DNA from 3 places in the Oceanobacillus sp. FSL K6-3682 genome. Region 3 is predicted to be linked to each of the others. Evidence: predicted binding sites of a transcription regulator. Region 3 holds the regulator's gene; each other region holds the start of a gene.
What was found. The regulator Rex, encoded in region 3, represses fermentation and respiration genes when NADH is low (regulators of the CRP and FNR family bind a similar motif). The targets are predictions, from matches to a motif close to TTGTGAAATATTTCACAA.

Region 1 (9,895 bases), 1.1 Mb from region 3:
AATATCTAAGCTTGATAAAGAATTAAAAGAAATTGAAGAAACCTTAGACCAGATCATGCTTTCTATTCCTAATCTGCCGCATGCGAGCGTTCCTGTCGGAGAAGATGAAGATGATAACGTAGAAGCACGTAAATGGGGCACTGTTCCAGAATTTTCATTTGAAGCACAGCCGCACTGGGATGTTGCTACAAATTTAGATATTTTAGACTTTGAGCGCGCTGCAAAGGTAACAGGAAGCCGTTTTGTTTTCTATAAAGGGTTAGGAGCGAGATTAGAGCGTGCATTATTGAACTTTATGATGGATCTGCATGCGGATAAGCATGGATATCAGGAAATGCTTCCTCCATATATTGTGAACCGGATGAGCATGACCGGCACCGGACAGCTTCCTAAGTTTGAGGAGGACGCATTTAAGCTGGAGGGCTGGGATTATTTTCTGGTACCGACAGCTGAAGTTCCTGTAACGAACTATCATCGTGATGAAATTTTAACAGTAGATGATCTGCCGAAAAAATATGTCGCATTCAGTGCCAGCTTCCGTTCTGAAGCAGGTTCTGCCGGAAGAGATACACGCGGTTTAATCCGTCAGCATCAATTTAATAAAGTCGAGCTCGTGAATTTTGTAAAACCGGAAGATTCTTATGAAACATTAGAAAAGCTGACTGGTGAAGCAGAGAAGGTGTTACAGCTGTTAGAATTACCTTACCGCGTAATGAGTATGTGTACAGGTGATTTAGGCTTTACAGCAGCGAAAAAATACGATATTGAAGTATGGATCCCAAGCCAGGATACGTATCGTGAGATCTCTTCCTGCTCTAATTTTGAAGATTTCCAGGCGCGCCGTGCCGGTATCAGATTCCGCCGTGAAGCAAACGGGAAACCTGAATTTGTTCATACTTTAAATGGTTCTGGTCTTGCATTAGGACGTACAGTAGCAGCAATTTTAGAGAATTATCAACAGGAAGATGGAAGTGTTGTTGTACCGGAAGTACTACGTGCCTATATGGGCGGCGTAGAAGTGATTGGCAAGTAATATTCAAGTGAAAGACACTCTAATTTCGGAGTGACTTTCACTTTTTTTTTGAAAAATGTTGACAAGTAATATTGGTGGGTGGTATAGTAGTTTTTGTGTTCACGGAGGTATACCCAAGTCTGGCTGAAGGGATCGGTCTTGAAAACCGACAGGCGGGTCAAACCGCGCGGGGGTTCGAATCCCTCTACCTCCTCCATTTATAACAAAAATAAATAATGATAAATAAAAACCCGTGGCTTTCGAGCTGCGGGTTTTCTGATATATTCCTACATAGATTTACTCTTTATCTCTTCTCTCCATCAATGATTCCAATAACTGCTTTGGCAGCGGAAAGCGTTTGTTATCCAGCGGCAGAAAGTTGAGCTTGCTCTCTGCATGTTTATCTTCTTTAGCCTCGTTCATTTCCGAATGAAGAAACTCCATCTTCTCATCTAGCTGATTTGCAATATTTGCGCTGGTTGTTAATTCTGCCACCAGGTGTTCCGGTACTTCTCCATCATATTTATAATAAATTTTATGCTCTAAGCTCGCCCAGAAATCCATGGCAACAGTGCGAATCTGTATTTCGATAAATACCTCTTCCTGACGGTCAGAGAAAAAGACAGGAATCGATAAAATCAAATGAAGGCTTTTGTATCCATTTGGTTTTGGATTCTTAATATAATCTTTTATTTCAATAACTTTTATATCCTGCTGACCTTGTATCATTTCACTGATTTTATAAATATCAGAGATAAAGGAGCAGACAATACGGATCCCTGCAATATCCTTGATATAGTTCTTAATCGACCCTTGCGTAATTGGAATATTTTTGCGCTGGCATTTTTGTAAAATACTTTCAGGTGATTTAATGCGTGATTTTAAATGTTCAATCGGATTGTAATCATGAATATGCTCAAATTCTTCCTGAAGGATGTTAAGCTTTGTATTTATTTCATCCAGTCCAAATTTGTAGCTGAGCATAAAACGTGTAAGTTCTTTTCGTACAGCTGTTAACTGGTTTATTTGTTTTGATTCATCCATTGATAAAATTCCTTTCTGGCTTTCATTCAGATACAATATAAGTATAGCAAAAATTGTTTTTTATATCAGATTATAAGGTGTCTTATTTTGTCCTTGCAGATGTACTCTTGACAAAAGCGTGACAAGCCCTTATAGTACAATTCAACATAATAAAAAATACGTTGAACGGACCAGTAATTTATGTGCATTTACGAAAGAGAGGAAATCCTGTGGCTGTGAGATTTCTGTAAATGCCTTTATGAACCTATCCGTGAGTAAGTTGGCGGATGCTGACTGCAGCATGCTGCATTATCAAAGAGAGTGGATAAGCTTTTATCAAAAAAGGTGGTACCGCGGAAATAATACTGATTCCGTCCTTTATATAGGATGTGTAATCAGTTTTTTTATTGTCAGCAAGGTACAGATGATATATATCAAATGAATCAAGATAACTACAGGAGGAAAATACATGGATAAGACAATTGCATTTTTTGGAGCAGGAAATTTAGCAGAGGCGATTATTGCCGGAATAACGAGAAGCAATATTGTTTCTAATGAACAGGTACTTGTTACCAATCGCAGTGATAATACACGTCTAGATTTACTTTCCGAAAAATATGGGGTGCAATGTAATCGGAATAAGGAAGAAATGATTCAGGAAGCAAATATTATTATTTTGGCTATGAAGCCTAAGGATGCGGGTAACTATTTAAATTGGCTTAAAGATCATATAAAGCCGCATCACGTGGTTATTTCTGTGATCGCAGGGTTATCCATCGAACAGATGGAAAAAATGCTTGGAGAAGGTATTCCTGTTATTCGGACGATGCCAAATACATCTGCATTAATCGGCCAGTCAGCTACTGCTATTTCCAAGGGATCTTACGTCCAGCTTAGTCAGCTTTATCTGGCAGAAGAGCTTTTCCAGACAGTAGGCACAACAAAAATTGTCGATGAGAGGGATATGCACACAATTACAGCTATTGCTGGAAGCGGTCCGGCGTTTTTCTATTATATGGTAGAATCAATGGAGAAGGCAGCGGTAGAGGCAGGACTGGACCAGGAGACAGCATTAGAATTGTTAACACAGACCGTTATTGGTGCAGGGAAAATGCTTGAATCATCCGGAGAAAATCCAGAACAGCTGCGCATTAATATTACCAGTCCGTCCGGAACAACAGAGGCTGGCTTAAATCAGTTAATGGCGAATGAATTTGATAAGGCTGTTAAAGCATGTGTAAATGGAGCGAGAGAGCGTTCTATCGAAATAACAAATGCACAGAAATAACTTTGAAGAGAAGAGGGGAAGTATATGCATACACCGGACTGCAGCTATTGCGGGAAGAGATGGAGTTATGGGCAGACCTTTAAACAGGTATTTAAGATTAAAATGATCTGTCCGCATTGCGGTAAAGAAAATTTTTATGATGCAAGTAAAAAAGGCGGCTGGCTCCCTTTATTAGCAATTCCCATTTTTTTAGGGCTGGCAATTCTATTAAAACTTTCTTCTGCCGGAATTATTCTGGTAGGCTGTTTATTAATGATTCTTCATGTCCTGTCTATCCCTTATCGCACAAGTTTACAGAAAGCAGGTAAATGAACGAAACAACCTGCTTTTCAAAATAGATAAGGTTTAGTATAATACGATTGTTCGTTTATTTTTTGAAGGGCGGACAATGAAATATAATTAGGCGAATACAATCGCTTGATTATACCAATAGCCCCAGTAGCTCAGGGGATAGAGCATCGGTTTCCTAAACCGTGTGCCGCAGGTTCGAATCCTGCCTGGGGCGTAAGTAATAGTGTGTGTGTGAAAAAGCAACTGGAAACATCGGAGATTTCCAGTTGCATTATTTTTGGAAAAGGTTTGTACTTAAAATTTAAATAAACCATTAAACGTCATTTTTCGTTTTCTTGTTTGTCTTATAACAAGAGTTTAGAAGGATGGCGTTTTAAATTTTATTGCGTTATTAACTATAAATAATTTAGAAAGGAGACATTTTATGCGATTTTTACCTTTACTATTTTGTATTTTTTCTATACCGTTTATTCTGGTAAGTTGCAGTGAAAAGAAAGAAGAGTCTGATCTAATTACAGAACATCCAACACGCTTACATACTATAGGCGAATTTTATAAGATATAAAGAAGCTAATGATGAAAGAGAGATGGAAATGTTAAAATGTACCCGTAGTCAAGAAGGAGCACCTTTCCTACGTCAATTCCCATTTATTTTAGAAGAATCCACTGCACAAGAAGTTGAACAAGCAACCCTGCTGATGGATGCACCACTAGATAACGAGGGAAACGCGGCAGGAGAGGATTTAGAGATAGAAATTTATTTCTTAAAAGATTAATTTCTATTTTAGCAATTTTTTTGGCTGCAGCATCGATAAGGTATTGATTTATAAAAAAATATATAGTGAAAGGAGCCGCTTTTTTTGTGAACGGCTCCTTTCATCTATATAAAGAGCAATATCGAGCAAGGAAGTTCCCGCTGCTATATCACTTTCACCCGATTCAAAATATCCTCCGCATTTTTCACGCGATCCTCTGTCGGTGGCTCCACACCCTCGAGCGGATAATCTAATCCAAGATTTTCCCATTTATAAACACCTAATTTATGATAAGGCAAGACTTCTATTTTTTCGACATTATTTAATGTAGCAATAAAGTCTGATAGTTCTTGCAAGTATTCATCGTTATCACTGCCGCCAGGTACCAGTACGTGCCGGATCCAGACGGGAACGTTTTTTTGGTCTAAATAATTGGCCATATCCAGAATGTGTTCATTTGAAAGACCTGTGAGTTCTTTGTGCTCTACAGAATTAATATGCTTTAAATCTAATAATACTAAATCGGTTAATTCTAGTACTTTATCTAAATTCTCTATAAAGTGAGGAGAGCGGTTAAAGCACCCGGCAGAAGTATCAATGGTTGTGTGTACGCCTAATTTTTTCAGTTCGGTAAATAGTTCGAGTAAAAATTCAACCTGAAGCAAAGGCTCTCCGCCGCTTACAGTCACTCCTCCATTCGTAGCCTGGAAAAATGGAAGATAATCCTTAATGTCTTTTACAAGCTCTTGTACAGACATTTTCTTTCCTGCCCCCATTTTCCAAGTATCGGGATTGTGACAAAATTTGCAGCGTAATAGGCAGCCCTGGGTAAATATAACGTACCGCAGCCCCGGCCCATCTACCGTTCCACACGTTTCGATTGAGTGAATTCTTCCTTCTTTCATGATACTCTTCCTCCCCGCTTTATTGCTTAAAATAATTCTTCATCAAGCGCTCTGATAATTTTATGAGCGCTTGATAATCATTTTCTTACAGGACCTTACAGGCTTTCATGGAAGGTCCGATTTATCACATCAATTTGTTGCTCTCTTGTCAGTTTAATAAAGTTTACCGCATATCCGGAGACACGAATGGTCAGCTGCGGATATTCTTCCGGGTGCTCCATCGCATCTAATAAGGTTTCACGGTCAAATACATTGATGTTTAGATGATGCCCCTGTTTTTCTGCGTAACCGTCAAGAATGCCGGCTAAGTTTGTTGTTCTTGTTTCTTCATCTTTACCTAATGCTTTCGGTACGATGGAGAATGTGTTGGAGATACCATCCATCGCATACTTATATGGCAATTTTGCAACAGAGCTTAAAGAAGCTAAGGAGCCGTTTTTATCGCGGCCATGTAATGGATTTGCTCCTGGTGCAAAAGGTTCTCCTGCTTTTCGTCCATCTGGTGTATTTCCTGTTTTCTTCCCGTAAACAACATTGGAAGTAATAGTCAGAATAGACTGCGTTGGTACAGCATTGCGATACATATGATGTTTTTTAATTTTATTCATAAAGTTCTTCACTAAATTGACTGCAATCTCATCGACGCGTTCATCATTATTACCGTACTTAGGATAATCTCCTTCAATTTCGTAATCAACGACAAGGCCATCTTCATCGCGAATAGTTTTTACTTTGGCATATTTAATGGCACTTAAGGAGTCGGCAATCACAGACAATCCTGCAACACCGCAGGCCATTGTCCGTAATACTTCACGGTCATGCAGTGCCATTTCCAGACGTTCATAGCTGTATTTGTCATGCATATAATGGATAACGTTTAATGCGTTGACATATAACCCGGATAACCAGTCTAAGAGTGTATCATATTTTTCTATCACCTCGTCATAATCCAGATATTCTGACGTAATTGGTGCATAGTTTGGAGCTACCTGCATTTTCAGATTTTCATCGACCCCGCCATTGATTGCATAAAGAAGTGCTTTCGCTAAGTTGGCCCGGGCACCGAAGAATTGCATTTGTTTACCGATGCGCATGGCAGATACACAGCAGGCAATCCCATAATCATCTCCGTAAATCGGACGCATGATATCGTCATTTTCATATTGAATGGAGCTTGTTTTAATGGACATTTTAGCACAATATTTTTTATAGTTTTCAGGCAATTTTTTTGACCATAGAACTGTTAAGTTTGGTTCAGGTGCTGGTCCTAAATTATCTAGCGTATGCAGAAAACGGTAGGAACTCTTTGTTACAAGTGGACGTCCATCTTCTGCTATCCCTGCCAATGATTCTGTTACCCAAGTTGGGTCTCCGCTGAATAATTCGTTGTAATCTGGTGTTCTTGCGAATTTAACGAGACGCAGCTTCATCACAAAATGATCGACAAGTTCTTGTGCTTCTTCCTCTGTCATAACCCCATTTTTAATATCTCTATCTATATAAATATCTAAGAATGTAGAAACACGGCCAAGGCTCATTGCTGCACCGTTTTGTTCTTTAATTGCAGCTAAATATGCTAAATAGAGCCATTGGAAGGCTTCCTGAGCAGTTGCTGCAGGCTTTGAAAGGTCAAATTCATATTTTTCTCCGAGTTTTTTCAAGTCCTGCAGTGAACGAATTTGTTCAGAAGTTTCTTCGCGGTCACGGATAATATCCTCTGTCATTGTTCCATTACCGATCAGGCTAAGATCTTTTTTCTTTTCTTCGATTAAACGATCAACACCATATAAGGCAACTCTGCGGTAATCTCCAATAATACGCCCGCGACCATATGCATCCGGGAGACCGGTGATAATTCCTGCTTTTCTTGCTTTTAAGATTTCGGGTGTATAGGCGTCAAAGACTCCCTGGTTATGCGTTTTACGATGTTCCGTAAAGGTATGAACAACTTCATCATCCACCTTATATCCATAGGATTCTGCAGCAGCTACTGCCATACGGATACCTCCAAATGGCATTAAAGCACGTTTGAAAGGCTCATCAGTCTGAACACCGACTATTTTTTCAAGTGGCTTATTCAGATAGCCTGCATTATGGGAAGTAATCGTTGATACGATCTTTGTATCTAAATCATAAACGCCGCCATTTTCCCGTTCCTCTTTGGTTAATTGCATGACTTGGTCCCACAAATCTTTAGTTGCCTGAGTCGGTCCTGCCAGGAAGGATTCGTTTCCTTCATATAAGCTATAATTCTGTGATATAAAATCACGCACATCGATTTCTTTCTGCCAATTACCATCAAGGAAACCATCCCAAGGAACTCTTTTCACCATTTCATCTGCTACTTTCATAGCAAAACCCCTCCTCTTAATAATTCAACATGTGAAATATTTCACATTATCTTAATTTCATTATAACGCTTTTGAAATATAAAACAAGTGAAATTCTTCACAAACAACGAAAGTTCTTAAAATGTTCAAATTTAACGTTTTTCCGAAAGAAGTCCCCTCTTCAAGCGTAAGAAAGGCTTCCATGCAACGATAAGGGGAGATGAATTTCGGTTGGTGATAGCCAAAAAGTTTTTGTTATGGTGTGTTTGGAACAAAAGTTCCGTTAGAGGTAGTTGTTATGCCCAAACAACAAAAAGCATATAAATTTTGAATTTATCCGACAGAGGAACAGGCTTCTTTGGTTCGTAAAACGTTCGGATGTGTACGTTTTGTCTATAATCAAATGTTGGCAGAGCGAATGAATAGCTATGAAACATTCCAGAAAGATAAAGAAGGCTCCAAGCGGAGGGAAAACCCCACACCAGCAAAATATAAGAAAGAATTTGAGTGGCTAAAAGAAGTGGATTCTTTAGCTTTAGCAAATGCATAGCTTCATTTAAATATTTCTATTTTGACGGAATATGAAAACGAGATAAAAAGCAAAGAAGTTCACCAGGTTGCAGGATTAGATTTTGCGATGGATGGGCTATTTGTCGATAGCGAAACAGGTAAGAAAGCCAATTATCCACGTTTCTATCGACAAATGCTTGAAAAATTAGCAATCGAACAACGTAAACTCTCTCGTAAAGAGAAAGGTTCCTCTAATTGGAATAAACAGCGTATTCGATTAGCTAAAATCGGGGAGAAAGTCGCCAATCAACGAAAGAATTTTTTGCAGCATAAATCAAAAGTACTTGTAACAAAGTTTGACGCAATAATTATGGAGGACTTAAACATGAAAGGAATGTCACAAGCTCTTCAATTTGGAAAGAGTGTCATGGATAACGGCTGGGGTATGTTCACTTTTTTCTTACAGTACAAACTAAAAGAGCAAGGGAAACAACTGATCAAGATAGATAAATGGTTTCCATCGACAAAGATGTGCTCATCATGTAGTTTGGTAAAAGAAATAACCTTATCAGAACGTACTTATCTATGCAGTTGTGGTCTAAATATGGATAGAGATTATAATGCAGCAATCAATATCAAGAACGAAGGCATACATCTATTAGGAATTTCCTAATCTACTATCTATTATCATATAAACTTTTGGGACAAGAGGGTTAGCTTGGTCCATTTCGTCAGTGGTGGGTAGTTCACAAGCTTATCTGAAAAAAGCAGGAATATTGTTTTCCTTGATAACTTTGCTAAAATAAATACATTACGTTTTCTGAGAAAGAAGGTTTCTTTTTTGTACATATTAATCGTCTTAGGGATTATCGCAGGGATGATGATTCCTATGCAGACAGCGGTAAATAACCGCCTGAATTTATTTACCAAAGCTATTTTTCCTACCTCCTTTTACTCTTTTTTATCAGGGAGTATTATTTTATTTATCATTAATTTCATTATGGATCCCGGCAAATTTACGATATCGTTTTTCGCATCACAATCTTTGTCTTACGTCTGGTTTGCCGGCGGTGTGCTTGGGGTAATCTTTCTAACAGGTAATATTATTTTATTACCCAGAATCGGCGCAGCATTAACTGTTATTGCGGCAGTCACTGGACAAATGGTGATTGGAATTTTAATTGATACATTCGGCTGGTTCGGCGCAGAGGTAAAACCATTACATGTTATGCATATTATTGGTGCGGTCCTTTTAATCATCGGAATTATTTATATGAATGCCAAAAAGAAGCCGGGCGGCTCTCAAAACTATTCCCGTTTATGGATCGTGTTCGGTTTATTTACCGGAATGATGCCGCCGATGCAAACAGCTATCAATAGCGAATTACGATATGAAGTAGATTCATTTATTTACGCAGCTTTTATATCCTTTATCGTAGGTACCATTGTGCTATTTATTCTGTCAATAATCCTTAGTAAAGGGGTAAAATTAACACGTACCTCTGGTAATTTTAAATTGAAGCCCTGGCATTTTGCCGGCGGTCTGCTCGGGGCTGCATACATTGCATCGAATATTAGCTTAATGCCTCATCTGGGCGTTACACTGACGATGATGTCTACCATCTTAGGGCAAATAATAATGGGGTTGTTAATTGATCATTTTGGTATGTTTAACCTCCCGAAATATCCAATTGATCAGAGGAGAATTATTGCTGTTATTATGATAATTGGAGGAATTGCGTTATTAAACTTCTTTTAAGAGAGCAGCTCTTGTTTTCTTG
Region 2 (9,895 bases), 1.3 Mb from region 3:
AAAGCCGGGCTGACGAATGCCCAGAGCTGGTAGGCGATAATTGGTATCGTTGTGGCCAATGCAATTAATCCAGCCATTGAAAAATAAATCCAGACAATTTCAGCCGGGCTGATCACGGTCAGCTGCATATCAATATCATTCACAAAAAAAGTATAGATGCTTTTCACATTTAGAAAGCCGACTATAAAAAATAATACAAATACAATCGCAGTGACGATTAAACGATTCCGAAGCTCTGTTAAATGCCCCCCAAAGTTCATTTCTTTTTCTCCATTTATATGTTCTTCTGATTCTGACATAGTTCAACCCACCCCTTAAGCTGTTGACACAAAAGAGATGCAAGGAATACTCCCTACACCTCTGCAATTAATTACTGTTTCTTTTTAGGTTTGTCATTCATGATGTCCTGGCTTGCATTTTTAAATTCTCTTAATGTTTCTCCAAGTGCTTTTCCGATTTCGGGAAGCTTGTTTGGACCAAAGACAATCAAGGCGGCAATGACTATCAAAATTAATCCGGGAAATCCAATATTTGAAAATATATTCATTTTCCATCAACTCCGTACATGAATTTAACTCATTTTTCTTCTTTGATAATGGATTTAACCTCATCTGATTCATCTTTAACATCCTGTGTTAAAGACCGAGTAGAATTTTTAAATTCCTTCAATGACTGCCCTGCAGCTTTCCCTATTTGCGGAAGCTTATTCGGACCAAAGATAATAAGAGCTAATATCACGATTAATACGAGTCCCGGAATGCCTATGTTTGCTAACATCTATTGACACCTTCTTTACGTATAGAACATTTTCTTTCTTCCCATATCATAGCATGTTTAGAAAACATTAGACAAGTTAATTTTTACGGTCATATTGCAGAAAATAATAGTCATAAGGGTTTTTATCGTTCTTTATCCCTTTTTCCTTTTTCGTAAGCTCCCACTCTGCTTCAGCAAATGCTGGAGCAAATGTGTCACCAGGGAATTCCTCATCAATTTTTGTAATATACATTCGGTCAGCAATTGGTACTGCTTGTTTATAAATTGCTCCGCCGCCAATGATGAAATATTCGATTTCGGGATGTTCATTATTCCAATACTCCACTATAGATAAATCATGAATTATTTCTACATTTTCAATTTCCAGATCTTTATTCCTGGTCAGTACGACATTACGTCGATTTGGCAACGGTCCATTCATAGATTCTAATGTTTTTCTTCCCATTACAATCGTATTTCCAGTAGTCTTTTCTTTAAAAAACTTCAAATCCTGCGGTAAATGCCAGGGCATCTTGTTTTGATAACCGATAACATTATTTCTGCTTGCGGCAAATATTAATGAAATCATGCTTTGGCCTCCTTTCCAAGCTTTGTAGTTGCAGCATTTAAACAGCAATCGGTGCTTTAATAGTAGGGTGTGGATTGTAATTTTCGATTTTCAAATCGGAAATTTCGATATCAAAAACAGATTTTCCCTCTGCGTTTATTTTTAATACTGGCAGCTCCCGGATATCTCTTTCTAATTGCAGATTTACTTGATCTACATGATTGGAATAGATATGCGCATCTCCAAAGGTGTGAACAAACTCTCCTACTTCCAAACCACATTCGTGGGCAATTAAATGTGTTAACAGTGCGTAGCTTGCAATGTTAAAGGGCACACCTATAAATACATCAGCACTGCGCTGATACAGCTGACAGGATAATTTTCCGTCTGCTACATAAAACTGAAATAGTGTATGGCATGGCGGCAAAGCCATAGATGGAACATCCTCGGGGTTCCATGCAGATACAATATGACGTCTGGAATTAGGATTATTTTTAATAGCTTCAATAGTTTCTTTCAATTGATCAATCGACTCGCCTTTTGAAGTTTCCCATTTTCTCCACTGCTTTCCATATACAGATCCTAAATCTCCGTATTTTTTGGCAAATGCATCATCATTTAATATCTTCTCTTTAAACAGCTCCATTTGCTGATCATACAGCTCTTTAAAAGCTGCATCCTTCTGACTGCGTATACCGAAATCTGTCATATCCGGCCCTGTATACTCCGAGCTTTTAATCCATTTTTCAAATGCCCATTCGTTCCAGATATTATTATTATGCTCTAGTAAATAGCGGATGTTTGTGTCTCCTTTAATAAACCATAATAACTCTGTAGCAATTAAGCGGAATGGAACCTTTTTCGTAGTTAATAATGGAAATCCTTTTTGTAAATCAAAGCGAATCTGATGTCCGAAAATCGAATATGTCCCCGTATTTGTCCGGTCATCACGATTAAGTCCTTCATCTAATATCTTTCGGCACAGCTCTATATAACCTTGTTCTCCTTGCATCCATAATCCTCCTCTATATTTTGACTCCTATATGTAGGAACTTCTTTTGCTGATATAATTTGAATTATTAAATTACATGTCTCTTTTTAATAATAAAAGTAAACCAAGAAAGGTTAACGTTATAACTAGCGAAAGAAAAACACGAAGACTCCTGTGGGAAAGCGCAGTGGGAAGACCCCGCAGAAAAAAAGCGAACTTCTTTTTTTCGAGGAGGCTGAGCTCAAGCCCACGGAAAGCGTAGTGTTTTTCTGTAGCGGTTGCATAAACCTCTCTTTATTCGTCTTGAGTGGAACATATAATTCAACCTTTAAACAATCATTATTATAACAGAAATTTGTTCCCTGTATATTTCTCAACTTTAAAATAAATAAATTCAATGAAGAAGAAACAGGTATAAATTCAAAACCTTTTGATTATTTTATAAAAATAGTCAGGATTTCTTGACTGTGTAAAAAAATTAAGCTAATATGGGTACAAGCAAAGAAGATGGTACGGAATCATTAGAATGTAAAGGTAGCTTCGATAGACAGAAGTGGATGATTATGATCCCGTTCTTCTATCGGAAGCTGCCTTTTTTCATATTTCGTTCTTCTGCTTTGTAATCACACGCGTTTTACGTGGAAGTATTTAGGAGGAAATTTAACATGGAAAACGGAGTAGTAAAATGGTTTAATGCAGAAAAAGGTTACGGGTTTATTCAACTAGAGGAAGGGAATGATATTTTCGTACATTATTCTGCTATTCAAGAAGAAGGTTTTAAAACTTTAGAAGAAGGACAGGAAGTTTCCTTTGACGTCGTTGAAGGTGAACGTGGTCCACAAGCTGCAAATGTTGTAAAAAGATAAAATATCATCATAGATTAAAAGCAGAATCCTAAAATGGGGTTCTGCTTTTTTACTGTCCCTCTTGCATATTATCCTCTTCCTCTCCTTTATAAAGGCATAAATCCAGATTTTAAAACATGATATTTTGTCAATGATTTTATTACTTTATTCATAAAAATGTCATAAACTTTTCAAACCAAAAAGTTTGTAAAATGATTAAGCCAGTCTACTTGTGAACATTTGAACAAAATGTGAAAAGTCAGTAATGACACTGTATACAGGCCTTCTTTTCGATATGATAGTCATATAGGAAAGAAGTTACAGAAGGGGTGAATCACATGAAAAAATCTGATCCTAATTTAAAAGGTACACTTTTTTCAGTAATCACTATAGGAGCTATTATTCTTATCAGCTGGTTTGCAGTATTTTTATTATTTTTGTCGCGATAAAGAAGGAGGAGAAAGAGCATGCATTTACACAAATACGAGAAGATTTGGCTTATCTTCGGCGGGGCATCCCTTGTATTGTTTCTAGCAATACTTGGATTTGGAGCATTTTATTTAGGAACACATCCTCAAAGCCATGGAGTAACGATTGACCCTGAAAATGTGGAAGCTAATGAAGCATTTCAAAGAGAAAACCTGGGGATTACACAGGTAGATGATGATAAATATATTGTCAATGTTGTTGCCAGTGCATTCAACTATGATTTAGGAAGTGATGAGGAAGGCAATGCAGTTTCTCATATAGAAATTCCTAAAGGGTCTACTGTCTTATTTCAGGTAGTCTCAACAGATGTTATTCATGGATTTAATGTAGCGGGCACTAATGTCAATATGATGGTAGAGCCTGGATATATCAGCAGTATGGAAGTTCAGCTTAATAAAGCTGGGGAATTCACATTATTATGTAATGAATACTGTGGTGTAGGACATCACATGATGCATGCAACAGTGGAGGTGGTTGACGATGAGTCTGGCAATGAAACAGCAGCAGAATGAAGAAATTAATTTGACACCCTTAAGTATCGCAAAACCAGAAGCGAAATTATATCTTTCCTTTATGTATGTTGCATTTATTTCATTATTTATCGGTGGATTAATGGGGTTATTACAGGTATTGGTACGTTCAGGAGATTTTGAACTTCCGCTTGGAATCGGCTATTATCAAATACTTACTTTACACGGCGTTATCCTGGCATTAGTACTGACAACCTTTTTCATTATTGGATTTCAATATTCTTTATTAGGTAAAACAGTCGGTATGTCTGATAAGCAACGGAAACTTGGCTGGTTATCTTTTTGGACGATGACGATTGGAACAGCTTTAACTGGAACAGCCATTTTACTTGGGGAAGCAAACGTTCTATATACGTTCTATGCACCACTAAAAGCGCATCCTATCTTTTATATCGGTCTTGCACTTGTTGTAGTTGGAACATGGATTGCTGCTCTTGTTAATTGGCATCAGGTTTATGTTTGGAAAAAAGCACATCCAAACCAGAAAACACCGCTTCTCGCTTTTATGGTTACAATTAATATGATTATGTGGGTTATCTGTTCTCTCGGAGTTGCTGTAACTGTTCTTGTACAGTTTATTCCATGGTCATTAGGTTATACAGAAACAATTAATGTTTTATTAAGCCGTACGCTATTCTGGTATTTTGGCCATCCGCTCGTATATTTCTGGTTATTACCTGCCTACATGGCATGGTATGCAATTATCCCTAAAATCATTGGCGGAAAAATATTTAGTGATTCTTTAGCAAGACTTTCCTTTATCTTATTCTTGTTCTTCTCTATTCCAGTTGGTTTCCATCATCAGCTTACAGAGCCGGGTATTGATCCAACGTGGAAGTTTATTCAGGTAGTTCTTACCTTTATGGTTATTGTACCAAGTTTAATGACAGCATTTTCGATGTTTGCCATGTTTGAGACTACCGGCAGAAAACAAGGCGCAACAGGGTTGTTCGACTGGTTTAAAAAATTGCCTTGGAAGGATGTCCGTTTTGTAGCTCCTTTTGCCGGTATGGTTGCGTTTATTCCTGGTGGAGCAGGCGGTATTATTAACGCATCTCACCAATTAAACACGCTTGTCCATAATACGATTTGGGTAACTGGACATTTTCATTTAACCATTGCAACAACTGTTCTGCTTACTTTCTTTGGAATTGCCTATTGGCTCATTCCTCATTTAACTGGCAGAAAGCTTACTCCGAAGATTCACAAGCTGGGTATTTATCAGACTATTATATGGGCTGTAGGTATGCTGATTATGTCCGGAGCGATGCATATTCAAGGACTCTTAGGCGGACCACGAAGATCCTCTTTCTCCGAATACGGTGGTACAGAACAAGCTGCTGAATGGGTCGGCTATCAGACTGCTCAGGCAGTTGGAGGAACCCTTTTGTTTATCGGCATTGTCCTGATGATATATATCTTTATGGAATTATTAGCTTTTGCTCCTAAAGGAGAAGAAGAATTCCCTATTGCTGAGGAAGAAGAAGATGCACAGCCTACCCCATCATGGATGGAAAATTGGAAGCTGTGGATTGGTATTACAATTGCTTTAATTTTATTCGCTTATACGATACCAATGATAGATATTATTCAAAATGCACCGCCGGGATCTCCTCCATTTGATAATATTTTATAAGGGATGATAACTAAAAGCATACGTTCTGCAATTGGACCGGATTGTTGAGCATAAATAGGAGGAAAGTAATTCAATATAATCATGAATAAAAATATATACGAAAACCTCGCAAGTGATTTTAAATACAAACTGAATCGGGAATTGACACAGGCTGAAAAAGAATTCTTTAAATGGTTAGCACGAAAATATGTGTCTGAGCAAGGAAAAAAAGAATAATGTAGATTCTCTTTTCATTTAGCAGAGTAAATTTAATTTCAAATTTTATAAGATCCTCAAAAAAATCATCCGTTTTGAAAAAGATTAATCAAAGCGGATGATTTTATTTAATTTAAAATGTGGTTTTTAATCTTCTTTTTTACCAAAGTATTGGTAATAATTCGTCTGAATAAAACCATTAAACAGCTTGCGTTTCTTGGTAGCGGCTTTTCCAAATGCTTTTTCAAATTGTTCATAGGCTGTAATGATGTATGTGCTCCAGGATGGATGATTTTGCATAATACCACCCAGATCCTGATACATCTTTTCTACCTCTTCTTTATCACTTAACCGTTGTCCGTACGGCGGATTACTGATCAGATAGCCATCTTTTTGTTTAATGGTCAAATCACTGACCTGCATCTGCTTCCACTGGATTAAATCTCCAAGTCCTGCTTCCAGGGCATTTGCTTGTGCAGTTTCAATCATTTGATGACTGATGTCTGAACCGGTGATAGATAATGGCTGATCATAATTAGCGAGCTCTTCAGCTTCTCCAAAAGCAGCATCCCAATGTCTCTGTTTTACTAAACTCCATTCTTCAGAAGCAAATTCCCGATTAAATCCTGGCGCAATATTTTGGCCAATTAAGGCCGCTTCTATTAAGATAGTTCCCGAACCACAGAATGGGTCAATTAAAGGCTGATCAGGCTTCCAGTTTGTTAATAGAACTAATGATGCAGCAAGGGTTTCCTTTAGAGGGGCCTCCCCCTGCCCGACACGATAGCCGCGTTTATGTAAGCCTGCGCCTGATGTATCGATAGTCAATGTTGCTTCGTCCTTTAACAGCGCAATCTCTGTCTTATAGAGCGCTCCTGATTCTTCCAGCTTGTTGATGAGACCATATTTTAATTTCATTCGTTCTACAATCGCTTTTTTTACAATTGCCTGACAATCCGGAACACTGTATAAAGTGGATTTAATTGATTTTCCGGAAACAGGGATTTGTCCTGTTTCATCGATATAGCTTTCCCAGGGAAGTGCTTTTGTCTGCTCAAACAATTCATCAAATGTTTTGGCCTGAAACTTGCCGACAAGAATTTTCACGCGGTCAGCTGTTCTTAACCACAGGTTACATCTGGGAATTGCAGAAATTGGTGCATCAAAAATAACTTTTCCGTTTTCAACAGTAGCCTCATACCCCAGGTCTCTTACTTCTTTTGCAACAATTGATTCAAGTCCCATCGCTGCTGTAGCAATTAAAGTTACTTGTTTCATTTTTAATATCCTCTCGGTTATCATTTTAGTATAGTCTTTTCCATAAAAGGACTTTTTGAACACCCTTTAAAAAGAAAAAGATTCTATTTCATTTAATTGGAAATAGAATCTGTTCGTTGGTACGACCTTTAAATGCCCGATAAGCCATGTTCTGTTCCATTGTACTGCGAGCGGTGGTCAAACCTCGTACGCCGGTTGTAATCATCTATCTACAGCTATTGCTGTCCCTTGTTCAGTTCTATTCCCTACTAAAGGATGCCCCTACCATTATTTGGGTTGCTCACTCGCGGGGTTTACCTCGTTCCACCTGGTATGTTTCCAAACCAGCTACGTCACTGTGGCACCTTCAAGACCAGCTGACATATCACTATAAGTGACTTAGTACAGCTTGTCTGCCGTTAGTTTATACAAACTACCTTGACTTATGACTTCATCAAGCACGAACACTACAGGCATCACAGCCTGTGTGAGCATGGACTTTCCTCTACATCCAAAATGGACATAGCGATTACATAGGCATTTAAGTAACCTAAAATATTTTAGCAGAATTTTAGAGATAAATCAATTATCCTTTTGCTTATTCTTCAGAATCCGCGTATCTTTTTCCAAATACTGCTTTTTCCAGGTTAGATAAGCGTTTTAAAACATCATAATTCACCTGTGAGTTCGGCTGTGTTGAACGCGCTCTCGGTGTTTCTGTCGGACGGTTATTTTTCAATTTCTCAATTTCTTCATTTAAACGGTCAATTTCCTGTTTGAAATTATCATAATCCTGAATAATGATATCTAAAAATTCATCTACTTCTTCTTGAGAATATCCTCTAATTCCTGTTTTAAAATCTTTTTCTAAAATTTTCTTTCCATTTAGTTGAATACGGTCAATACTCATTTCAAAATCACCTCTGCAATATACTATACGTATCTTTTTTTATCATATGCTTTCATTTTACCATTATTTAATAAATATTAAAGTTATTATAACATAAAAAAGGAAACTGAATATCAGTCTCCTTCTAAAATTTAAAAATCTCTTAAACAATTAGAGTTTAAATCCCCTTTTTTTAGTCCATATCTTCCTTCTGAAATGAAAAAGGTAATAATTGATCCGTCGTAAGTGTTTGAACATCTTTGTTTAAGTTCGTTAAGTGAATGCTCATGTCAGGTGCAAAAAATTCACTCATTACCTGTCTGCAGGTTCCACAAGGCGGTACAGGACGTTTTGTATCTGCTGCAACAGCCATTTCTTCAAATTCTGTTTCCCCGTCTGAAATTGCTTTAAAAATTGCTACACGTTCTGCGCAGCAGGTAGATGGGTAAGCAGCATTTTCTATATTGCAGCCAGTATAAATTTTACCGGAGCTTGTTAATAATGCAGCACCTACCGGAAATTGTGAATATGGTACATAAGCTCTTGATCTGATTTGAATTGCTTCTTCCAGTAATTTTTCTTTCATATGAAAATCCCCCTACAAACAAAGCTGTCTATTTGTTTATTAACCCTCTTCAAGTGTATCCAATAATAAATCAAAAACGTATCGGATAGATGTATACAATTCCATATATCTCTTTCTTCTGGCATCCAAATAATAACTATGCATCAACAGTAATTCCATGTTTTCCCGTGTTGATTGAATCTGATTTGGGTGAACAGATGCTTTTCTTTCCTTTACTACAGCCAGAGCATCTGTTTCCCAGCTTTCCAATAAATTATAAATAGGTGTTGTCTCTTCTTTTACCATATTAAAAAATTCGCGGTCTTTCCGATCACTTGGAGCTTCACCTTTTTCGAATCTTTTCCGCAGTGCCTCTAAATATTGATTTAATTTCTCTGTTTGTTCACTTAGATTCATTATTCGTCATCCTTCAATTTCAAACTGCATGTTCACCTAAGAATATAGCATGTTTTTATATAGGCTCTTTGAACATCCTCTTCAGGTGAATTTTATCATATAATAGATAGAAAAGTCATGAACAACATACTATAAAAGCTGCTTTAATCTCTGGAATTCCAGCTCTGTCTGTTTTAAACTATTCGTTTTTGTTTGAAATTGCACCCATACCTCACTGTCTACGTTCGCTTTTAATTTGAGATGAATGAGAGCGAGCTGTTCCTGAATCTGTTCTATTTGTTTCTCCATATCCGCTTTGCTGTATCCACCGTTTTCCTCAGGAATGATTGATTTTGAAAGAAGCATTTTTTATTCTCCTCCTGTTTTTTAGATAGAGTTAATCTTCATTCAGTCAGGCCCGTTGAAATGAGACTGGAACTGAAATAAAATCGTACTATTTAAAACCTGATGTGCTATGTATTCCACGAGAAAATGATAACCTCCTTCCCATTCGACAAAACTAGAATAATCAAAACAAAACTAGTGCAAATCTGTAATGATTTACACAAAATTAGACAAGCTATATAGTGAAACTTCATTTCGTCTGAGGTTTTCATTCTTCTCAGAGGTTTAAAATTCGAAAAGGAGGTTATTTCCATGAGACCATCAAAAGCACAGCAAAAAACAAATGCTTCAAACAAAAGAAATAACAATGAAAAAACAAGAGATAAAAAAGTGGCTGGCCCTAACCGCCCTTCCACGTAACTTTTAGAAGTAT
Region 3 (9,895 bases):
GGAAGCTCGGTGATGTCAACGATGCTGGGTGTAGCAGTTATTTATAGAGTAGCCGTAGAAGAAACCATACAGAATGACTATTTATTTAAATAAAAATAATAAAGCAAAAGCGCATGAGAGATTTTTTAATCTTGATGCGCTTTTGCTTTATTATTAAAACTAACCTATAAATTGATGCTCTATAGTATCCTCATCATGCACGGTAACAATTACTGATTCAATTTTTCCGTTCTTCACAGACTGTATATTAAATAACAGATGTTTAAAGTGTATTTTGTTCTGATTTTCAGGCTGACTGGCAGTTAAACCAGATAAAAAGCTGTCTAATGTTTGATGTGGTGTATCTATGGGAAACTCTATACCGAGTGTACCTTCTAAATCAAATAAGCTGGTTGATCCATTAATCAGATAACGGCTGCCGGTAAGAGGCAGAATATCCTTTGATTCAGCCGCAATTGGCTTTTGATCCTCCAACAAGTCTTTTGTAATATCTCTGATAATATCTTCTAATGTAATTAATCCATGCGTTCCTCCAAATTCATCGAGAACGATGGCAATCGTATAATTTCTTTCCCTCATTTCCTTAAAAATATCATCAATTTCCTGGTTCATTCTGACATATACTGCAGGACGAATAATGTTTTTTAAGGAGAAGAAGGCAGGGGACACGCCTGTTTTTAGAACACGAAAGAAGTCTTTTACGTATAATATACCTGCAATTTGATCAATATCCTCTTCGTAAACCGGAATTCTTGTAAATTCTACCTCTTGAACGAGGGAAAATACTTCCTCCAGTGTTGCATCTATTTGCAGAACAGTTAAGTCGGTACGATGCGTTGCAATTTCTCCTACGTCTTTTCCACTGAATTCAATAATATTTTGAGCTTCACCTGGGCTTTTGTTCGAAGATGTCTGTAAATTTATTTCTGCTTTCCCGATGGAATTGCGGAATACCAGAGATAATCCTTTCCTGACAAGCTGAGGATGATTTTTAGTCAGCCACTTTGGTAATAAGAATCCCAAACTGACCCAAATTCCAAATAATAGCATGCTAAAACCAAGCACAATAATGAATTCATTTATTGCTTGAGAGAATGGCGAAACAGAATTGGAGAAAGACCGGACAATTGGAAGTGAAACAGCCACAGTAAGCCATACGCTGCTGAAGAGGCCGATAAAAATGACCGCAAAGGGAAGAAAACGAAGAATAGAATCGGAACGTACTTCTTCAGTGATTGGGGCAGATAACGTTGTTTCCTTAAATGCGTAGTACGTTAAACTAACAAGAATAAAAAACAAAAAAGTAACGATGGGTATCGCCACGGGACAACAACCTCCATTTATCACATTAGATTATCTATCATAGGAAGAGTGATTACTGCTTTAAACCTGTACAGTATATAAAAAAAGCAGGCCATCATTATGCCTGCTCTCAGTATACAACAATCTGAAAATTATATCAATTGCTTAATTCTCTTCTAATACTGCCCATTCATTCATAAAGACATCCAGCTCTTCTTTTAAAGCTGATAATTTATCTGTTAATTCCATCGTCTTTTTATGATCATCAAATACATCTGGATTAGTCATTTCCAGTTCAATCGCAGCAATTTCTGCTTCCTTTTCTTCAATCAATGTTTCGAGTTCTTCAATTCGTCGTTTTCGTTTTCGTTCCTCGCGTTGGCGTTGTTTATCTTCCTGAAAGCTGAGCTTTTTTGCAGTGGAAGCAGGCTCTTCCTGATCCGTCTGCTGTTCTTGTAATTTTAACAAACGCCGTTCTTCTTCTTCTGCCTTTTTTTCTAAATAATAATCATAGTCGCCAAGATATATTTTTACATTGCCAGCCTGCATTTCTGCAACTTGATCAGCGATTCGGTTAATAAAATAGCGGTCATGAGAAACAAATACAATTGTTCCAGGAAAATCAATTAAAGCACTTTCCAATACTTCTTTACTATCAATATCTAAATGGTTTGTCGGCTCATCAAGTATCAGTAAATTTGCCTTTTGCATTTTTAATTTTGCCAGAGCCAGTCTTGATTTTTCACCGCCGCTCAGGGCTGATACAGGCTTTAATACATCCTCACCAGAGAACAGAAAATTTCCCAGGATAGTACGAATATCCTTTTCATTAATTAAGGGATAATCATCCCAAAGCTCCTGAAGAACCGTTTTATTAGAATTTAAATTTGCCTGTTCCTGATCATAGTAGCCTACTTGAACGTTTGTACCTAATTGTATCTCGCCATGATTAGGCTGATGCTTACCTACAATATTTTTTAATAACGTTGTTTTGCCGACACCATTTGGACCGACCAATGCAATTCGGTCGCCGCGGTTGGCATGAAGTGAAATTTTTTGAAAAATCGGCTGGTCTGTATCTGGATATTGAAAAGCTAAATCCTTTATTTTTAGTACATCATTTCCACTTAAACGGTTAATCTGGAAGGAAATAGATGCAGAGGATTCATCACCTGAAGGGCGGTCGAGGCGCTCTATCTTTTCAAGTTTTTTTCGTCTGCTTTGTGCACGCTTGGTTGTTGAAGCGCGTGCCAGATTACGCTGGATAAAATCCTCCATGCGCTTGATCTCTGTCTGCTGCTTCTCGAATTCTTTCTTCTCCTGTTCATAATCCAGGGCTTTCTGAGTCAAATAATTACTATAGGTCCCATGGAACTTTTTGGAATGGTGTCTGGAAATTTCATAAACAATAGATACGGTTTTATCTAAGAAATAACGGTCATGCGATACAATAACGATGGCACCCGGATAATTTACTAAATAGCCTTCTAACCATGTGAGTGTGTCAATATCCAAATGGTTTGTCGGTTCATCCAGAATAAGAAGCTGCGGCTTTTGCAGGAGAAGCTTCCCAAGTGCTAGTCTTGTTTTCTGTCCACCGCTTAAATCCGTAATCAATGTGTCATAATCATAATCTCCAAAGGATAGTCCATTTAATACGGACTTGATTTCTGCTTGATAAACATATCCGCTGCTCAATTGATAATCATTTTGAAGCTTGTCATATCTTTCAAGCAGCTGTTGGTATGCTGATTGATCGATTGCAGAAGGATCTGCCATCTGTGATTCCAGTTCACGTAATTTTTTCTCCATTGCCAAAAGCGGAGTAAATACATCCAGCATTTCCTTCCAAATTGTTTTTCCAGACTCTAAAGTCATATGCTGCGAGAGGTAACCGAATGTTAAATCTTTTGGTTTGAAAATCTCTCCTTCATCATAAGAGGTTTCGCCCGCCATGATTTTTAGCAGGGTCGATTTTCCGGCTCCGTTTCGGCCGACTATTGCAATACGCTCATTATTTTTAATCTCAATTTTTATATTAGAAAGAATCTCTTCTGCTCCAAAGGATTTAGAGATTCCATTTAATTGCATTAAAATCATCATTGCCATCCTTTCTAACTCACAAAAAAGCTGTTCAAAAAGTAAATAAAATAATGAAAGGATACATGCAGTTACTATCCTTTCTTTTTGAACAATCCTGTAAAAGGGAATAGGGTTCCATCTATAAGTGTAACGTATCCAAATGGAAGCTACAATAAAATTATAATAAAGTTCGCCAACTCGGCTCTATTTCTGTTAATATTAATAGTATAGAATGCGCTAGCGCATTATTTATTTTTTGAAATATAAGAGGATGTTCAAAAAGTCCAATAAAGATGACGCAGCGATAAGAGGATCTTCTACTAAGAACGCCCACGTCGTGTGGGTAATGCAGAAGCCATCGCAACACGTGAGAAGTGCGTTGACTAGCTTTTTCCGTTGGGACTGGGACTGCGATTACTCGTCCCACCGAAAACATTTGCGGACAACACAGAAGTCATCACATCCTGTGAAAGTCCGTTCGGAAAAAGCTAGTCGCCTTGAACTTCTTGATCCTATTTATCGAACTTTTTGAACACGCACTACAAAGAAAACTTATATTTACAAATATTTGATTATGGTAAAATATATGTTTTCTATACTTAGTAACCGAAGAGAGGCCGTTTCAATGGAACAAAATAAAATTCCACAGGCAACAGCAAAGCGTTTGCCTTTATACTATCGATTTCTCAATAATTTATATCAGCAGGGGAAGATGCGCGTATCTTCTAAAGAGTTAAGTGATGCTGTTAAAGTAGATTCTGCAACAATCCGCAGGGATTTTTCCTACTTTGGGGCTCTTGGGAAAAAGGGATATGGATATAATGTTGAGTATTTATTAGGTTTTTTTAAAAGTACACTGGACCAGCATGAGATAACCAACGTTGCTTTAATCGGTGTCGGAAATCTGGGTACTGCATTTTTACATTATAACTTTTTAAAAAATAATAATATTCGGATCACAATGGCATTTGATGCAGATAAATCAAAAGTAGGGACAGAAGTTGGCGGAGTTCCGGTTTATCATGTGGATGAATTAGAAGAGAAAATAAAGGGAATTGAGGTCGCCATTTTAACTATCCCGGCTGAAGAAGCAGATGCAACTGCAAAGAGACTTGTTGATCTAGGTATTAAAGGAATCCTGAACTTCACGCCGGCACGTATTACTGTTCCAAATCATATTCGTGTGCATCATATCGATTTAACAGTAGAATTACAATCGCTTGTATATTTTCTCAAGCATTATTCCTTAGAAAAGGAATAGGATAGTCTGGACGTTGTTTATCCATAAAAAAACTAGCCCCTTAAAGGTCTTCTGAAATGAAAGAGACTGTTTAAGAGCTAGTTTTTTATTTTTTATTCTTTATTTTAAAATAAAATCGCAGCATCCGAAATCCGGCATAAAAATTTAATGCTGCAAATGCGGCCAATATAAGTGTAATAGTATCCCAGACGGTTGCCCCTTTGCTTAGGATACCTAAATAAACAAATAAAGCACCGAATAAAACATAAACAATTGCTTTAACTAAATAAGGTCGATGCATGTTACCCTCCAAAGAATAAAATTGTTTGTTCAAGCTGTTGTTGAATTTTTTCCGGATCTAATGTAAGTTGAGCCACTACTACAAGAGTATTCATTCCTGCATGCACGATGATTGGTACAATAATACGCTTTGTCTGTACATAAAGGAATGCAAAAACAAATCCCATTGCTGTATACACTAGTATATGCAGAAAGTCTAAATGAATCACGGCAAAGATAAGAGATGAAATAAAGGCTGCAAAGAAAAAATTCATTTTTTTATACAAAGATCCAAAAATGATTTTCCGGAAAATAATTTCTTCCAATATAGGCGCAAAAATTGCTGGAAGAATAATGAATATAGGTGCAATACGAGCAAGATCCATAAGAACCTGTGTATTCTCTGAACCAGGATCTATTCCAAATACCTCTAATTCAATCGTAGCAGCCAGTCCTTGAGCAAGAAGCGCCATAATAATTCCTAGAACAGACCAGACAATGATAGCACCAGCGCCAGCAGCGTCGGGATGAGCCCGAACCTGCATATCTGGTCTTAACAGCCATAGAACAATCACAAGGCCGGCAGCAAAACTAAAAACAGCCCAATAAATATTAGCAAGCACCGGGTCTGCATGGAATACCAATACCAGTAATGGTACTGCAAGATAAACAGAAATTTGCATAATGATATATGTAAGCATGACATATATATATCTTCGAGTCATAAAAACGCTCCTTTAATCTAAAATTAAAAACAGCTGTAAAAAAGCATTGGGAAAAGGAACTGCCCATCTTGTCCCGTAAAGCAGAAAACATCATAAGTGATTTTGCTGGACGGGAAATGATACCACTGATCTAAAGACGTGCAAGTTCATCATAACGTATATTCTAACACAACTGTCACTGAAAATTATAATCAGAAGTACATGAAATCATGCATCAAACGATGAAAAAAATCAATTTTGCATATTTGTATTACAAAATTACTCCCAATGTTTTACGATGAGATGAGTAATCACTGCCTAAAAAAGTATTTTATCATAGTAAAAGTTTTAAAGTATGAAGTATAAAGAAAACAACGTATTCTCAAAAATGAATATAAGTTTTTCTAAAAATTCAACATCATGATGCTTGCATTTTTTACAAGAATTAATTATTATATTAATTGGAGTTAGCACTCGCTCGACAAGAGTGCTAATAAAAATAAAATGATTTGGAATTAAGGAGGCAATTCTACATGATTAAACCATTAGGAGATCGTGTTGTTATCAAACTTGTTGAACAAGAAGAAACAACTGCAAGCGGAATCGTACTTCCAGACTCTGCAAAGGAAAAACCGCAAGAAGGTGAAGTAGTTGCAGTAGGATCTGGACGTGTGGAAAATGGAGAAAAAGTTGCTTTAGAAGTTTCTGAAGGAGACCGCATTATTTTCTCTAAATTTGCTGGTACTGAAGTAAAATATGAAGGTACTGAATACTTAATTCTTCGTGAAAATGATATTTTAGCTATTGTAGGCTAAACAAATATACGATGAATCTTTAAAAGGAAATTCAAAAAGTCCAATAAAAATGACACATCGAATTTCTTCGTTAGCTTGCTTTTCCGGTGCTCACGTATTAAAAGCATACGCTGTGCTACTCAAAGCTGCGCTGCCTTGAACTTCTCGGTCATTTTCATCGAACTTTTTGAACATGTACTTTAATGAAACCCTGAATCAATTTGAAGGAGGAATTTTTAATGGCTAAAGATATTAAATTTAGTGAAGACGCTCGCCGTGCAATGCTGCGTGGTGTTGATACATTAGCAGACGCAGTAAAAGTAACATTAGGACCAAAAGGCCGCAACGTGGTTTTGGATAAAAAATTCGGTTCACCGCTAATTACAAATGACGGTGTAACAATCGCAAAAGAAATTGAATTAGAAGATGCATTTGAAAACATGGGTGCACAGCTTGTATCTGAAGTAGCATCTAAAACAAATGATGTTGCTGGTGATGGTACAACAACTGCAACAGTACTTGCTCAAGCAATGATCCGTGAAGGACTGAAAAACGTAACTTCTGGTGCTAATCCAGTTGGAATCCGCCGCGGTATTGAAAAAGCAGTAGCGTTAGCTGTAGAAGAATTAAAAAATATTTCTCAGCCAATTGAAAGCAAAGAAGCTATTTCTCAAATTGCAGCTGTATCTTCAGGCGATAATGAAGTAGGACAATTAATTGCTGAAGCGATGGAACGTGTAGGTAATGACGGTGTTATCACTATTGAAGAATCAAAAGGCTTCAACACAGAGCTTGAAGTAGTGGAAGGTATGCAATTTGATCGTGGATACTCTTCTCCTTATATGGTTACTGACCAGGATAAAATGGAAGCAGTATTAGAAGATCCATATATCTTAATTACTGATAAGAAAATTGGAAATATCCAGGAAGTATTACCAGTATTAGAACAAGTTGTTCAACAGGGTAAGCCGCTTCTTATGATTGCAGAAGATGTAGAAGGCGAAGCACTTGCTACATTAGTAGTAAACAAATTACGCGGTACATTCAACGCTGTAGCTGTTAAGGCTCCAGGATTCGGTGACCGTCGTAAAGCAATGCTTGAAGATATCGCTGTTCTTACAGGGGCAGAGGTAATTACAGAAGATCTTGGTTTGGATCTTAAATCAGCAACAATTGAACAATTAGGTCGTGCTTCAAAAGTTGTTGTAACGAAAGAAGATACTACAATTGTTGAAGGTTCTGGCGATCCAGAAGCAATTTCCGGCCGTGTTGCACAAATTCGTGCACAAGCTGAAGAAACAACTTCTGATTTCGATAAAGAAAAATTACAGGAGCGCCTGGCTAAATTATCTGGCGGTGTAGCAGTAATCAAAGTTGGTGCAGCTACAGAAACAGAGTTAAAAGAACGTAAACTTCGTATTGAAGATGCGCTTAACTCTACCCGCGCAGGTGTCGAAGAAGGAATGGTACCAGGAGGCGGTACAGCACTTGTAAATATTCACGGTAAAGTAAGCGATCTTAACCTTGAAGGCGATGAAGCAACTGGCGCAAGCATCGTATTACGTGCTTTAGAAGAGCCGGTTCGTCAAATCGTTCACAACGCTGGATTAGAAGGTTCTATTATTGTAGAACGTCTAAAAGGCGAAAAAGTTGGTATTGGTTACAATGCAGCTACTGATGAGTGGGTAAACATGGTTGAAGCTGGTATTGTTGACCCAACAAAAGTAACTCGTTCTGCACTTCAAAATGCAGCATCTGTAGCAGCTATGTTCTTGACTACTGAAGCTGTAGTAGCAGATAAGCCTGAAGAAGGCGGAGCACCTGCAATGCCTGATATGGGCGGTATGGGTGGAATGGGCGGCATGATGTAAGTCATTCGCTCTATATAAAGGGTTCAGGGCTTTATAATGTTGCTGAAACCTAAAAATATCACTTTTTATTTCGAAATAATATCTGAAAGGGCGTTTTCGTATAAAGTTTTCACTTTTGCGGAAGCGCCTTTTTTTATTTTCTTTGTAACATGTGTATATATTTATGATGTAGGTAATTAAACTTTATCTAGTAAGTGTAGCTATTGTGTATTGTCTATTTTAAGAAAAAAGCAGCGTCTGCCTATTTTTGCAGATGCTACTCTTTTTACCAGGTTTTGTCCCAGTCTCTATTAAAAAATATAATGCTTATTTGTTTAAATCTATTTCAACATCTATATCTTCACCAATAGTTTCGAAATTTTCATCACTTGTCCCACTGAAGATTAAGCGTACTGATTCTACATCTTCGGCTTTGGAATTCTCAAGTACATAATAGGAAGAGCCTGATTTATTAACATTACCGAAAAACTCACCATCAATATGATCACTCATAAGAAAGTCTGGTTCTAATTGTTCTCCTGTGGAAGTTGTTAAAATAGCTTGTGAAGCATAAAAATCTACGTTATCATCAGATGTATTTTCCACTTCCATATCAACTTGTATATATTCCAATTGATCTGTTTCAAAAGCATCTACATAATCTTCATTTACAGCCATAGAAACTCCATTAACTTTATTAATAGTCAACTCAATTGGTCCAGATTCAAATGTACCAATATTATCTGTTTTGCTGACTAATGTTGATTCTCCACCTTCATTTGTTACAACGTCTCCTACTTCAGATTCAGTATTTTCATCATTTTCTTCTGTTGCTGATTCTTCGTTTTCCTCACTATTGTTTTCTTCTTCTGCACTTGCTTCTGCTGTACCTCCATCTTCCGTAGAAGTTCCAGCTGAAGAATCTTTGTTGTCATCACTACAAGCTGCTAAGAATAACATCATACCTACTAATAAAAATAATAATTTCTTCAAAAAATCGACCCCTTATAATTTTATATCTATATCAAAGCCAAACTACTTGCTGGCTATTAAACTCTTCTTCATTTTTATGAGAAGGCTATAAGTCTAGTAATTGCTTCTACATAAAGAATTTAAAGTGCACTTACCAATATTACCAGTTTCCATACCTGCAGAAACGTGATGAATTATAATAGTATCTAACATTTAAACTCTCCTCGTTCTAATTAATAAATTATAAACCGAACGATTACATAGCATGATAATTAACATCTATATAACAGAAAATATTTCTAATTACTAATAAGATAATATCATGAACGTACGTTCTCTTATGATTACATATACCTAATTCGATTGTAAAAATTTTTGAGGTGATTTACCTCAACTTTTACTAATAGACATATTTCATTTGTTATTCGACAATTACCTTCCATATACTATCTATCTTACACTATTTATCAAATAAATACTATTGGATCAAATAAATAAAAATTATTAACTTTAGACTGTCTATGATTATTAGTTTGCTAAAAAATGTTCAGAGAGTCAGTGATTAAATGGGTTGTTCCTAACTCTTAAATAGCAGAGGTAAGAATTTAAATAAAATTTACTTAAAGTGGGGGCATATCCTGTATCCTTCAAAAATACATAATGATAATTGAA

Region 1: pflB (formate C-acetyltransferase) is a predicted target of Rex. The motif match lies at 7,655-7,672, and genes of this name have one in related genera.
Region 2: MHH51_RS12060 (cytochrome c oxidase subunit 2A) is a predicted target of Rex. The motif match lies at 3,391-3,408, and genes of this name have one in related genera.

The regions. Positions count from the first base shown of each region.
Region 1 covers NZ_CP150263.1:15,153-25,047, forward strand. Annotated here, with positions in the region: gene serS (serine--tRNA ligase) at 1-1,033, shown strand, start outside; tRNA gene MHH51_RS00060 (tRNA-Ser) at 1,137-1,229, shown strand; gene MHH51_RS00065 (GTP pyrophosphokinase family protein) at 1,310-2,056, opposite strand; T-box leader at 2,209-2,417, shown strand; gene proC (pyrroline-5-carboxylate reductase) at 2,505-3,323, shown strand; gene MHH51_RS00075 (TIGR04104 family putative zinc finger protein) at 3,348-3,635, shown strand; tRNA gene MHH51_RS00080 (tRNA-Arg) at 3,756-3,828, shown strand; gene MHH51_RS00085 (hypothetical protein) at 4,208-4,390, shown strand; gene pflA (pyruvate formate-lyase-activating protein) at 4,534-5,274, opposite strand; gene pflB (formate C-acetyltransferase) at 5,370-7,625, opposite strand; partial or broken gene MHH51_RS00100 (transposase) at 7,936-8,787, shown strand; gene MHH51_RS00105 (DMT family transporter) at 8,956-9,873, shown strand.
Region 2 covers NZ_CP150263.1:2,424,335-2,434,229, reverse strand. Annotated here, with positions in the region: gene tatC (twin-arginine translocase subunit TatC) at 1-299, opposite strand, end outside; gene MHH51_RS12085 (twin-arginine translocase TatA/TatE family subunit) at 371-541, opposite strand; gene MHH51_RS12080 (twin-arginine translocase TatA/TatE family subunit) at 577-777, opposite strand; gene MHH51_RS12075 (dihydrofolate reductase) at 854-1,345, opposite strand; gene MHH51_RS12070 (thymidylate synthase) at 1,383-2,336, opposite strand; gene MHH51_RS12065 (cold-shock protein) at 2,981-3,181, shown strand; gene MHH51_RS12060 (cytochrome c oxidase subunit 2A) at 3,499-3,609, shown strand; gene MHH51_RS12055 (cytochrome c oxidase subunit II) at 3,628-4,161, shown strand; gene MHH51_RS12050 (b(o/a)3-type cytochrome-c oxidase subunit 1) at 4,130-5,815, shown strand; gene MHH51_RS12045 (class I SAM-dependent RNA methyltransferase) at 6,158-7,288, opposite strand; RNA gene rnpB (RNase P RNA component class B) at 7,424-7,808, opposite strand; gene gpsB (cell division regulator GpsB) at 7,866-8,177, opposite strand; gene MHH51_RS12030 (cytidine deaminase) at 8,350-8,742, opposite strand; gene MHH51_RS12025 (YppE family protein) at 8,782-9,138, opposite strand; gene MHH51_RS12020 (hypothetical protein) at 9,268-9,483, opposite strand.
Region 3 covers NZ_CP150263.1:1,135,959-1,145,853, forward strand. Annotated here, with positions in the region: gene MHH51_RS05880 (FtsW/RodA/SpoVE family cell cycle protein) at 1-93, shown strand, start outside; gene MHH51_RS05885 (CBS domain-containing protein) at 160-1,323, opposite strand; gene MHH51_RS05890 (ABC-F family ATP-binding cassette domain-containing protein) at 1,468-3,402, opposite strand; gene MHH51_RS05895 (redox-sensing transcriptional repressor Rex) at 3,971-4,645, shown strand; gene MHH51_RS05900 (YdiK family protein) at 4,731-4,925, opposite strand; gene MHH51_RS05905 (type II CAAX endopeptidase family protein) at 4,927-5,628, opposite strand; gene groES (co-chaperone GroES) at 6,141-6,422, shown strand; gene groL (chaperonin GroEL) at 6,641-8,272, shown strand; gene MHH51_RS05920 (hypothetical protein) at 8,579-9,244, opposite strand.